3 regions of the Agathobaculum hominis genome follow, and region 1 is predicted to be linked to each of the others. Evidence: predicted binding sites of a transcription regulator. Region 1 holds the regulator's gene; each other region holds the start of a gene.
The links. The regulator Rex, encoded in region 1, represses fermentation and respiration genes when NADH is low (regulators of the CRP and FNR family bind a similar motif). The targets are predictions, from matches to a motif close to ATTGTTAANNNNTTAACAAT.
Positions count from the first base shown of each region.

Region 1 (4,158 bases):
CGCGATCAGCGTTGCGCACGCCGCGCCGCGCACGCCCATCTCCGGAAAGCCGAGATTGCCGTAGATCAGCAGATAGTTCAGGCATACGTTGATGACGAGCGTCGAGCCGGAGATCATGTAGCCGATCCTGACCACGCCGATCGAACGCAGCGACGCGACAAGGATATTCGTGATGGTGAAGATGACGTAGGTATAGCGGATGATGCTGAAATATTTCGCGCCCTCCGCGATGACTGCCGGGTCGTTCGAGAGCAGGCTCAGGATCTGGTTCGGCCAGCCGAATACGAGGATGAACAGCAGCACTGCGAGCGCGCCGCCGAAGCGCAGCGCCACACCGATGATGTGCGGAATGGGCTCGAGCTTTTTCCTGCCCCAGTACTGCGAGCCCATAACGACCGCGCCCTCGCCCGCGCCGACGACCAGCATCTGGAGCAGGAACTGGATCTGGTTGCACAGACTGACGCCGCCCATCGCGTTCTGGCTGTAACGTCCGAGCATGAGCGTATCCATCATGTTGACGCCGTAGGTCAGCAGATTCTGCAGCGCCAGAGACAGCGCTAAAATCATAAACGACTTATAAAACGTCTTTTCCTTTATCATAGCATATTCCCCCAAACCATCCGGCGAAAGAACGGGTTTTGCAGGATTTTTCTTTCTGCACCCCTCGTATTCTCCTTCGGATGTTTCCTTATTAAGATATTACCGAAAATTCATGCCATTGACAATAACAAAACACTGCAATCTATTTATATTTTGTGCTATAATGACAGCAATCACAAAAAGGAGGCTGCCGTCATGAAGGTCACAGAAGAAGCCGGGGTGCTCGCGCGTTCAGAGCGCTTCTTTGCCACCCCCGGCACGGTCGCGCGCGGACTGTTCTACTACATCACGCGCGCCGGGCATTATTACTACGATGAAAATTATGATTTCCGCGACAACTGCGAGATCGCGCATCTCGAAAGCCACCGCAACTTCTATCTGCTCTATGTGCGCGCCGGGACGATGTACGTCCGCACCGACCACGAATTTTCGGTCGAGCGCGGACAGGCTGCGCTCGTGGACTGCCGCAGACCTCACCGCTTTTTCACGCACAGTGACGCAGAAGCGCTCTGGCTGCACTTCGACGGAGCGAACTCGGGCGCATTTTTCGAGCAGATCATCGCCTTTCACGGTGGCAGACAGGTGTTCACGCCTGCCGCCGCGCTGCATCTCGAGCAGGAGCTTGCGCAGCTCATCCTCGGCCTGCGGACCGGCGAAACCAGTGAGGTCGAGCGCTCGCAGGCCCTGTACCGCATTCTGTGCGGCCTGCTCCTGCCGCAGCGCGCGCACAGTCCCGCAGAAAACGACGCAGTCGCGCAGGCTGTGCGCTTCATCGACAGCCATCTGACCGAGGAGCTCCCGGTCCGCAGCATCGCCGCGCACGTCAACCTCAGTACATCGCATTTCTCGCGCATTTTCCGCGCCTCGACCGGCTTTTCGCCGCATGAGTATATCATGCTCCACCGTATCGACGAGGCGAAATCGCTGCTGCACTCGACCGGCCTTTCGGTCAGCGAGATCGCGTTCCGCGTGGGATTTCGGAGCGAGGTCAATTTTATCGCGGCATTCCGCTCGAAAACCGGCCAGTCCCCCACCCAGTTTCGAAACAATCTGCTGTAAACTGCAAAAGAAAGGGAGAGCACAGCTATTTCCGTGCTCTCCCTTTCGTTTTATGGTCTCAGTCCTCGTTCTCCTCAGCCATGCCGACAAGCTGGCACAGCGTCATAAGGCTGTCCGACAGATGTACATTCTCGACCGGAACACCGAGTCCCTCCAGATGCAGATCCTCGCCCGTGAAGTTCCACAGGCCGCGGATGCCGCGCTCGACCAGACTGCGCGCGATCGCCGGCGCGTTGCCGCGCGGGATGGTCAGCACCGCAACATCCGGGTGGAGTTCGTCGATATAGTGGTCAAGCTCTTTTGCGTCCCTCACCTCATAGCCGCCAAAGCTGCGGCCGATCAGCTCCGGACTGGCGTCGAATGCACACAGCAGCTCAAAGCCGCTCGCAGAGAAATTGAAGTTGTTGAGCAAGGCGCGGCCGAGGTTGCCGGCGCCCAGAAGAATCGCCGTGCGTCCTGCGCGCAGGCCCAGGATCGCGCCGAGCTCCTCCTGCAGCTTTTCGATATTGTAGCCGTAGCCCTGCTGACCGAAGCCGCCGAAGCAGTTGAAATCCTGCCGGATCTGCGACGCCGTCAGCCCCATCCGCTCGGCCAGTGCGCGCGAGGAGATGCGCTGCGCGCCTTCGGCTTTCAGCTCGCAGATGTTGCGATAATATCGCGGTAAACGCTGAATTACCGCTTTAGATACCTCTTGCCTGTGTTCCACCGTCTCTCCCCTCTCTTCGTTATTTTCTTCCTTTGCTTCCGAGAATGCGCACGTGCCCTGCAAACTCCCTCCGCAAGGCACGCACCACTGTTATCAACTTGGATTAAAGCTTTGCGATCGTCTCGAGAACGTAATCCGTGAACTCCTGTGCGGTCGCACCGGTATCGCGGCCGGTCACAACGACCTTGCGCTCCTCAACCATGCAGATGTCGAGCGCACGGTCGAGCTTTTTCGCCAGCTCGATCTCACCGATATGCTCGAGCAGCATGACGGCTGCACGCAGCACGGAGGACGGGTCGGCATACTTTGCGCGGCCTTCCTTGACCATGCGCGGTGCAGAGCCGTGGATGGCCTCGAACATTGCGTAGCGCTTGCCGATATTCGCCGAGCCTGCGGTACCGACGCCGCCCTGGATCTCAGCTGCCTCGTCGGTGATGATGTCGCCGTACAGATTGGGCAGGACAACGACCTTGAAGTCGCGGCGGCGCTTGTCGTCGAGCAGCTTTGCGGTCATGATGTCGATGTACCAGTCGTCAAAAACAACCTCCGGGTACTCTGCGGCAACCTTCTGGCAGGTATCAAGGAACTTGCCGTCGGTGGTCTTGATGATATTCGCCTTGGTGACGCAGGAAACGCGGTTCTTGCCGGTCTTGCGCGCATAATCAAAGGCCAGACGCGCGATGCGCTCGCAGCCCTGCGAGGTCGCAACGGTGAAGTCGATGAACAGATCGTCGTCGATCTGCACGCCCTGCGAGCCGACAGCGTAGCCGCCCTCGGTGTTCTCGCGGTAGAACGTCCAGTCGATGCCGAGCTCCGGAACCTTTACCGGACGGACGTTCGCGAACAGGTCGAGACCCTTGCGCATGGCAACGTTCGCGGACTCAACGTTCGGCCACGGATCGCCCTTGCGCGGGGTCGTGGTGGGGCCCTTCAGGATAACATGGCACTGCTTGAGCTGCTCCATGACGTCGGGCGGAATCGCACAGCCGAGCTCGGCGCGGCGCTCGATGGTCAGGCCGTCGATGACGCGGAACTCGACCTTGCCGGCCTTTACCTTGTCTGCGAGCAGAACCTCAAGTGCGTGCTGCGCCATGCCGGTGATCATCGGGCCGATGCCGTCGCCGCCGCACACGCCGATGATGAGCTTGTCGAGCTTGGAATAATCAATAAAATCGTCCTGCGCCTTCATATCCATGATACGCTTGCGCTGGCTCTCTACTACTGCTTCAAATTTATCCAGAACAGACTGGTCGATAGACATTGGGTTGTCCTCCTGTCGCATTGATATTATTTTAACAAATTAACGTCATTCTGTCAAGGCGGACCGGACAGACATTCTCTCCTGTCCGCCGCCCCGGTTTCAGCTCTTACTTGTTCGCCTGCTGACGCGCGTAGAGCAGCGTGCCGCCCGCGAGCAGCGCATGGCGCTGACGCTCGGAGACCTCGCAGTCTGCCTTGAAGGTCCTGCCGCCGCAGACGACCGTGACCTGCTCGCCGTTCTTTACTTCCTCGAGAACGTTCGGCAGAGAGATCTCGTCGAGCAGATTGATCGCATCGTAATCCGCCGGATCTGCGAAGGTCAGCGGAATAATGCCGGAGTTGACCAGATTTGCCTTGTGGATGCGCGCGAAGGACTTGCACAGGACAGCCTTGACGCCCAGATACAGCGGAACGAGCGCCGCATGCTCACGGGACGAGCCCTGACCGTAGTTTGCGCCGCCGACGATGATGCCGCCGCCCTGCTCCTTGCAGCGGGACGGGAAATCCTTGTCCACGTTGATGAAGCAGTAGTT
Region 1 is NZ_JACOPK010000009.1:90,141-94,298, forward strand. Features, by position in the region: gene H8S02_RS10220 (MATE family efflux transporter) at 1-600, opposite strand, end outside; gene H8S02_RS10225 (AraC family transcriptional regulator) at 796-1,659, shown strand; gene H8S02_RS10230 (redox-sensing transcriptional repressor Rex) at 1,718-2,365, opposite strand; gene H8S02_RS10235 (isocitrate/isopropylmalate family dehydrogenase) at 2,469-3,626, opposite strand; gene H8S02_RS10240 (aconitate hydratase) at 3,733-4,158, opposite strand, start outside.

Region 2 (4,158 bases), on a different contig from region 1:
CGGCTGCAGCTTGCCCTGACGCTGCTCACAGAATACCCATACGCCGGAAAAATCGGCGAGGTTGGTGTTATTGAAATCAGCCATTGTAAGTGTTCTCCTTTCGATCAGATAATGTGCTTCTTCAGCAGTTCAGCTGCGAGAGTCTCGCAGGTAGCCTTGTCAGCGCCCTCGAGCATCTTGCCCTGACCCTTCTGGGGAGGAGTGAACGACTTGAAGATGTTGGTCGGAGAACCCTTCAGACCGATGGTGGTCGGGTCGATCAGCGGATCGTCCTTGAGTGCGTTGTAGTCGAGTACGGAAACCGGCTTGGAGTAGCAGTCCATGATGCCGCCGAGAGACATGTAACGCGGCGTGTTGAGCTCCTTGATGCAGGTCAGCAGGCACGGGGTCTGGGTCTCGATGGTCATATGGCCGTCCTCGAGCATGCGCTTAACGGTAACGGTGGTGCCGTCGACCTTGACGTCTGCTGCGTAGGAAATCTGCGGGATGTTCAGCTTCTCAGCGATCTGAGAGCCTACCTGAGCAGTATCGCCGTCGATTGCCTGACGGCCGCAGAATACGATGTCATCAGCCTCAACGCCGATGTTCTTGATCGCAGCTGCGAGGATCTGAGAGGTTGCGAAGGTATCGGAACCGCCGAACTCACGGCCGGAAACCAGAACGCCTTCGTCAGCGCCCATAGCGATCAGCTCACGCAGCATGCCCTCTGCCGGGGGAGGACCCATGGTAACGACAACGACCTTGCAGCCGTTTGCGTCCTTGAGCTTGAGAGCGGCCTCAACAGCGTTAAGGTCGTCCGGGTTGATAATGGTTGCCATAGATGCACGGTTCAGGGTGCCGTCGGGATTGACTGCTACCTTGCCGGAGGTATCCGGAACCTGCTTTACACAAACAATTGCCTTCATAGTTCAGTTTTCCTCCTTTTCTTAGCGCAGTACCTGACCGGCGATGACCATTCTCTGAACCTGAGAAGTGCCCTCGTAGATCTCGGTGATCTTAGCGTCGCGCATCATGCGCTCCATCGGGTACTCACGGATGTAGCCGTAGCCGCCGTAGATCTGTACGCACTTGGTGGTGACGTCCATTGCGACCTCGGAAGCGTACAGCTTGGCCATAGCAGCTTCCTTGGTGAACGGCAGGCCAACGTCGTGGTTGAATGCAGCGCGGCGAACGAGCAGGCGTGCTGCGTCGATCTGGGTAGCCATGTCTGCTACCATCCACTGCAGGCCCTGGAACTTGTCGAGGGTCTTGCCGAACTGTACGCGCTCCTTCATGTACTGAACAGCCTTGTCCAGTGCGCCCTGCGCGATGCCGAGTGCCTGAGCTGCGATGCCGATACGGCCGCCGTCCAGGGTCATCATAGCGATCTTGAAGCCGCCGTTCTCCTTGCCGAGCAGGCGGTCTGCCGGAAGATGTACGTCCTCGAAGATCAGCTCAGAGGTCTGAGAACCGCGGATGCCCATCTTGTGCTCGATCTTGCCGATGGAGAAGCCCGGATCGTCCTTGTCGACGATGAAGGCGGAAATGCCGTGGTTGCCCTTGCTCTTGTCGGTCATAGCGAATACGACATAGGTATCAGCGCGGCCGCCGCCGGTGATGAATACCTTAGAGCCGTTCATGATGTAGGAGCCGTCCTCCTGCTTGACAGCAACGGTCTGCTGTGCAGCGGAGTCGGTGCCTGCGTTCGGCTCGGTCAGACCGAATGCGCCGAGCTTAGCGCCTTCCTTGGCGGTGATCAGCGGACGCAGCCACTTTTCCTTCTGCTCCGGAGTACCGAACGCGTAGATCGGCCAAGCGCCCAGAGTGCCGTGTGCGGAAATGATCGCGCCGGTGGTCGCGCATACGCGGCTCATCTCTTCGATCGCGATGGTGTAGCAGACGTAGTTGCCGCCCGAGCCGCCGACTTCCTTCGGGAACTGAATGCCCATCAGACCGTACTTCATCAGCTTCTGAACGGTCTCTTCCGGATAACGCTCCTGCTCGTCGATCTCTGCCGCGATCGGCTCTACTTCATTCAGAGCGAACTGACGGCACATCTTCTGGAACAGTGCTTCTTCTTTTGTAAGCCTAAAATCCATGCCATAAACCTCCCAAAAATATAAATCGTGGGTAAAACACAAAAATACAGTGTCCATCAGCCTCTCTGCCGCAGGACACTTTCAGGTGCTGACACCCTACTTTGGAGCATGTCTATTCTCTATTATACTGTCCGAAAGTCATTTGTCAAGGATTTAACATTCTTTTTTTCTATAAAAACCGATCCCCGTTTTTGTGCATATCTTCTATGAAAATGTGCGTGCGCTATACATAAATGCACGCATTTGTTGCATTTGTGATTTTTTTGGCAAACTCTTGGTGAACTCTTTGCATATTACTGGTTGCTTTGGAATACAAATGTTAAGTCCCGGCAAAATAAATTTTACAGGAGGAAATTTTTCATGTGCGGAATTGGAGGCTTTGTCGATTTCGACCGCGACGCGCGGCGCGGCGGCCCGGTGCTCAGCGCGATGGACCGCCGGCTCCGGCCGCGCGGGCCGGATGCGTCCGGCACCTACACCGACCCCGACGCGGCGCTCGTGCACCGCAGGCTGATCGTCATCGACCCCGAGGGCGGCGCGCAGCCCATGCTCTCGCCCGACGGGAACACCGTGCTCGTCTACAACGGCGAGCTGTACAACACAGACGAGGTACGGGATTCGCTCACCGCCCTCGGCCATGTTTTCCGCAGCCGCTCGGATACCGAGGTCGTGCTGCACGCCTTTCTCGAATGGGATACGGACGCTTTCGCGCGGCTCGACGGCATTTTTGCCTTCGCGCTCTGGCAGAAGACCGAGCGGCGGCTCGTCCTCGTGCGCGACCGTCTGGGCGTCAAGCCGCTGTTCTGCTGTCCGACGCGCAGCGGTCTTGTGTTCGGCTCGACCATCGACACCGTGCTCTGCCACCCGGAGGCCGAGCCGGTGCTCGATGAGGACGGTCTGCGCACCGTGCTGCTGCTCGGCCCTGCGCGGCCGCCCGAAAGCGGCGTATTCCGCGGCATATCTTCGCTCCTGCCCGGCAGCTTTGCCGTGCTGACGCCCGAAGGGTTCCGCAGGACTGCCTACTGGCGTCTGGAGGCGCACGAGCATGAGGACGACCTCGACGCGACCGTTCAGCGCACCCACGACCTCATCACCGATGCTGCGCAGCGGCAGCTCGTCAGCGACGTCCCGCTCGCCTGCTTTCTGTCGGGCGGCCTCGACTCGTCCATCCTGTCCGCCGTCGCCGCACGCGCTTATGCGTCCCGGAACGAGACGCTTCACACCTGGTCGGTCGACTACCGTGAAAACCAGCGGTATTTTGTCAAAAACAGCTTTCAGCCGACCGATGACCGCGATTTTGCGGCGCTGATGACGGATTTTCTCGGCACGCATCATCACCGCGTCGTGCTCGACCCGGAGGCGGTCTGCGCTGCGCTCCGCCCTGCCGCCGAAGCGCGCGGACTGCCCGGCATGGCGGACGTAGACTCCTCTCTGCTGCTGTTCTGCGCGGCCGTCAAGCAGGGCGGCACGACCGTCTGCCTGTCGGGCGAATGCGCGGACGAACTGTTCGGCGGCTATCCCTGGTACCACCGCGAGGAGATCCTGTTCGAGGACACCTTTCCGTGGTCACGGTCGGTCTCGCTGCGGCTCGGCCTGCTGCGCGGGGGCGTCGTGAAAAACGGCGCGGAATTCATCCGCGAGCACTATCTTTCGACCTGCCGCCGTGCGCCCAGGCTCCCCTCGGACAGTCCGAAGGACGCGCGCATGCGCGAGATGTTCGTGCTCAACCTCGACTGGTTCATGGCGACCCTTCTCGACCGCAAGGACCGCATGAGCATGTATTCCGGACTCGAAGTCCGCGTGCCGTTCTGCGACCACCGCATCGTCGAGTACGCCTACAATATGCCGTGGGCGTTCAAGGCGCTGGACGGCCGCGAAAAGGGCATCGTCCGCCGTGCATTTGCCGATGAGCTGCCCGAAGCGATCGTTTCCCGCCGAAAAAGTCCCTATCCGAAAACCTTTCACCCGGTCTACGCCCGTCTTTGCGCCGAGGGCGCGCGCCGCATCCTTGCGGACAGGAATTCGTTCGCCGCCGCTCTGTTCGACCGCGAAGCCGTCGATCGGCTCATCCTTGATCCCG
Region 2 is NZ_JACOPK010000006.1:198,229-202,386, reverse strand. Features, by position in the region: partial or broken gene H8S02_RS12580 (acryloyl-CoA reductase electron transfer subunit beta) at 1-84, opposite strand, end outside; gene acrB (acryloyl-CoA reductase electron transfer subunit gamma) at 105-905, opposite strand; gene H8S02_RS08260 (acyl-CoA dehydrogenase) at 927-2,078, opposite strand; gene asnB (asparagine synthase (glutamine-hydrolyzing)) at 2,439-4,158, shown strand, end outside.
Region 2: H8S02_RS08260 (acyl-CoA dehydrogenase) is a predicted target of Rex. The motif match lies at 2,220-2,239, and genes of this name have one in related genera.

Region 3 (4,158 bases), on a different contig from region 1:
CTCGAGGCTCATCCGGGTAAGCAAGTCAATCGCACGGTGCTCGATCTGCTCGTGAATCTCGCGCTTGTTCTTCTTATAGTCGGGCTGCTCCTTTGCGAGCAGCAGGGGAGCGAGCATGACGTTTTCGAGTGCGGTGTACTGCGGGAACAGGTTGAAGGACTGAAAAACCATGCCGAAGTGCAGACGGCTGCGGCGGATTTCAGCGTCGCTCTTGGCGGCATGATCTGCCGCGTCGAACAGCGGCTCGCCGTTTACGATGATCTGGCCCTCGTTCGGCGTTTCGAGAAAGTTCAGACAGCGCAGGAGTGTCGTTTTGCCCGAACCGGACGAGCCGATGATGGCGAGCGCCTTGCCGCGCTCGAGCGAAAAACTGATATCCTTCAGAACCTTGGTCGAGCCAAAGTTTTTATACAGGTTCTTGACCTCAAGAATAGGCATTTCGGCGCCTCCTTACTTAAAATAGTCCATTTTCTTCTCAATCCAGCCGAACAGCAGGGTGAGAAGGCCGTTGAATACGAGGTAAAAGACCGCGGTGTAGAACAGAGGCCAGATGATGCCCTTGCTCTTGATGAACTTTTCGCCCATCCACAGCACCTCATAGACCGCGATGGTGCGCGCGAGCGCGGTATCCTTGACGAGGTTGATAAACTCGTTGCCCATCGGCGGGATGATGCGCTTGATGACCTGAAGCAGTGTGATCTTGAAGAAGATCTGTGTCTTGGTCATGCCGAGCACCTGACCGGCCTCATACTGACCGTTCGGGATGGCCTGAATGCCGCCGCGGAAAATCTCGGAGAAATAGCAGGCGTAGTTGATGACGAACGACAGCAGAGCGGCGCCGAAGCGCGGCGCCTGCATGCCCCACAGCAGCGCGGGGCCGTAAAAGATGACGATGATCTGGAGCATGAGCGGCGTGCCGCGTACCGCCCAGACGACGGTCTTGACGAGGGCGCGCAGCGGCGTGAAGCGGCTCATCGAGCCGAAGCTGATGATGAGTCCGAGCGGCAGCGCGAACACGAGCGTCAGACAGAAAAGCTGTATCGTGGTAACGAAGCCGCCCATCAGGCTTAGGGTTACGTTAGCAAACATGGTTGGTTCTTCTCTTTATCCTCTCTGAATGCAAAGGCAGAAGACGAATTGATGCCCTCTGCCTTGCGCTGATTTTTTATTTAGTTGCAGGATTACGGAGCGACGATAGCTTCCTGTACGCCGTACTTCTCTGCGAGCTTTTCAACCGTGCCGTCCTCGTAAGCGGACTTGTAGAAATCGTTGAATGCAGCGGTCAGATCGGAGTCCTTGCGGAAGCCGACAACGTAGTTTTCCGGCTCGTCGCCGTTTGCTTCGTTGAGGTCGAGCGTGTAAACGAGGTTCGGGTAGCTGGTGCCCTCGCCGATCATCGCGCCGGCCATCAGCAGGTCGATAACGCAGGCATCAGAGGTGCCGGCAGCAACTTCCATCAGGGCATCTGCCTGAGACTGTACCTCGGTAGCGGTCAGACCGAGCGCATCAGCGGCAGCAGCGCCTGCGGAACCAGCCTCAACTGCGAAGGACAGCCCCTTAACGCCGTCCAGATCCTTGGCAGCGTCCGCCTTATCGGACGGAACGACAACGACCTGTGCGTTGGTCGCATACGGGCTGGAGCAGTTCATCGAGGTCTTGACCTCGTCGGTCAGCGTCATGCCGTTCCATACAGCGTCAACGCCCTTGCCGTCAAGCTCCATGACCTTGTTGTTCCAGTTGATCTCAAGAAACTCAGCCTCAACGCCGATGCTCTCGGCAAAAGCCTTTGCCATGTCGGCGTCAAAGCCGATCCACTCGTCCGAGCCGTCTTCCTTATAATCCATCGGCGCGAAATCGGTGATGCCGACGACCAGCTTGCCCTGGCTCTTGACGTATTCCAGATCGCTGTCTGCGGAAGCGGACGTATCAGCGGCAGCGCTGCCAGAAGCGGTGTCGTCGGTCTTCGCGGTGGAGCCGCAGCCGGCGAGCATGGATACACTCAGTGCGCCTGCGGAGAGCAGCGCGAGCAGTCTCTTGGTTTTCATAGGGATATCCTCCTAAAATTCAGTGGTTAGCTTGTTTACTATTATAACACTTTACTGTGATAAATCAAGAGGGGAAATGAAAAAATTTTTTTACGGCGCAGAAAAAACGTCAGGGGAGGAGTGATGTGCATATTTTAACCGATACGGTGGCAAAACAGGACTGTTCTGGTGAAATGATGGGTATATTGTCCGGGATTGCTTGACCGAAACAGAGGAATATAGTATAATGTATGCGATTGTTAAAGAATAAACAAGGAGCGCGAAACGAAAACACGCTCCGCATCAGGAGGTCATATCAATGGATTTCGCAGCACTTTATAAAAGCAAGCTGACGACGCCCGAGGAGGCCGTCAAGGTCGTCAAGAGCGGAGACTGGGTCGATTACGGCTGGTGCACCGGCACGCCGAACGCGCTCGACAAGGCGCTCGCCGCACGCATGGACGAGCTGGAGAACGTAAACTTCCGCGGCGGCGTGCTCATGCGTCGGCCGGCGATTTTCGATGTGCCGGATGTTGCAGACAAGCTGACCTGGAACTCCTGGCATATGTCGGGCATCGAGCGCAAGGCCTGCATGGAGGGCTTCGGCTTCTACTCCGCGCTGCGCTACTCCGAGCTGCCGCGCTGGTACCGTGAGAACGTCGGCCGCATCAACGTTACCATGATCCAGGTCGCTCCGATGGATGCGCAGGGCTGGTTCAGCTTCGGTCCGCAGGCGTCCCACCTCAAGGCAGTCTGCGAGGCTTCCGATGTTGTTATCGTCGAGGTCAACAAGTATATGCCGCGCTGCCTCGGCCTGTATGAGGAAGCGATCCATGTTTCCGAGGTCGATATGATCGTCGAGAATGATGAGCCCATGCCGCAGATGGGCGGCGGCGCTGCACCGACCGCAGTCGATGAAGCGGTCGCAAAGCTGATCGTTGAGGAGATCCCGAACGGTGCGTGCCTCCAGCTGGGTATCGGCGGCATGCCGAACACCGTCGGCGCGATGATCGCAGAGTCCGACCTCAAGGATCTCGGCGTCCACACCGAGATGTACGTTGACGCTTTTGTTGACATCGCAAAGGCGGGCAAGATCAACGGCTCGAAAAAGGCCATCGACACCGGCAAGCAGGTGTTCGCGTTCGGCGCAGGCACCCAGAAGCTGTATGATTATGTGAACAACAACCCCGAGTGCATGTCCGCTCCGGTTTCCTACACCAACGATGCGCGCACCATCGCGCAGATCGACAACTTCATTTCGATCAACAACATCGTTGACGTTGACCTGTTCGGTCAGATGAATGCGGAGTCCGCAGGCATCAAGCAGATCTCCGGTGCAGGCGGCCAGCTCGACTTCGTGCTCGGCGCATACCTGTCCAAGGGCGGCAAGAGCTTCATCTGCTGCTCGTCCACCTTCAAGAAGAAGGACGGCACGCTCGAAAGCCGCATTCGCCCGACGCTTGAGACCGGTTCGGTTGTCACCGACGCCCGTCCGTGCGCACACTGGTTCGTAACCGAGTACGGCAAGGTCAACCTCAAGGGCCTGACTGCATGGCAGCGTGCGGAAGCGCTGATTTCGGTTGCGCACCCGGATTTCCGCGAACAGCTGATCAAGGACGCAGAGAAGATGCGTCTGTGGAGACGCTCCAACAAGCGATAATTCCAGAGAGATACGCAAAGAGCGCGAACATTGTGTCCGCGCTCTTTCTGTCTTTATATAATGTATGGCTCTGAGAGAAAAATATCATCGAGCAGCTTTTTGCCGCTGTCCGTCCGGAACAGACGCTCGCGCGCGGAGGCAATGCTTTCGCGCGGCAGACTGTCCTCGTCCGCGTTGACGAGAAAATCCGCCTCGAGCAGAATGCGGAAATCGGTGTTCTCGCCGGCCTGACAGCTGTGATGATGGGCGATCAGCCAGCAGATGCGTTCGATCTCGCTTTCGTCTGCGCCTGCCGCAGAGAGCAGCGGACAGGCGACCGCAGGCCCCTCCTGCTCCTGATACGGACCGGCGGACGAGCCGTGGCGGCGCTCGGCTTCATGGATACCGATGTCGTGCAGCAGCGCCGCGGCCTCGAGCATATTCTGCGTGTGTGTATCCAGCCCCTCACTCAGCCCGAGAAGGCGGCAGTAGCCG
Region 3 is NZ_JACOPK010000007.1:116,847-121,004, reverse strand. Features, by position in the region: gene H8S02_RS08850 (amino acid ABC transporter ATP-binding protein) at 1-438, opposite strand, end outside; gene H8S02_RS08845 (amino acid ABC transporter permease) at 451-1,089, opposite strand; gene H8S02_RS08840 (transporter substrate-binding domain-containing protein) at 1,182-2,045, opposite strand; gene H8S02_RS08835 (butyryl-CoA:acetate CoA-transferase) at 2,344-3,684, shown strand; gene H8S02_RS08830 (HD domain-containing protein) at 3,738-4,158, opposite strand, start outside.
Region 3: H8S02_RS08835 (butyryl-CoA:acetate CoA-transferase) is a predicted target of Rex. The motif match lies at 2,281-2,300, and genes of this name have one in related genera.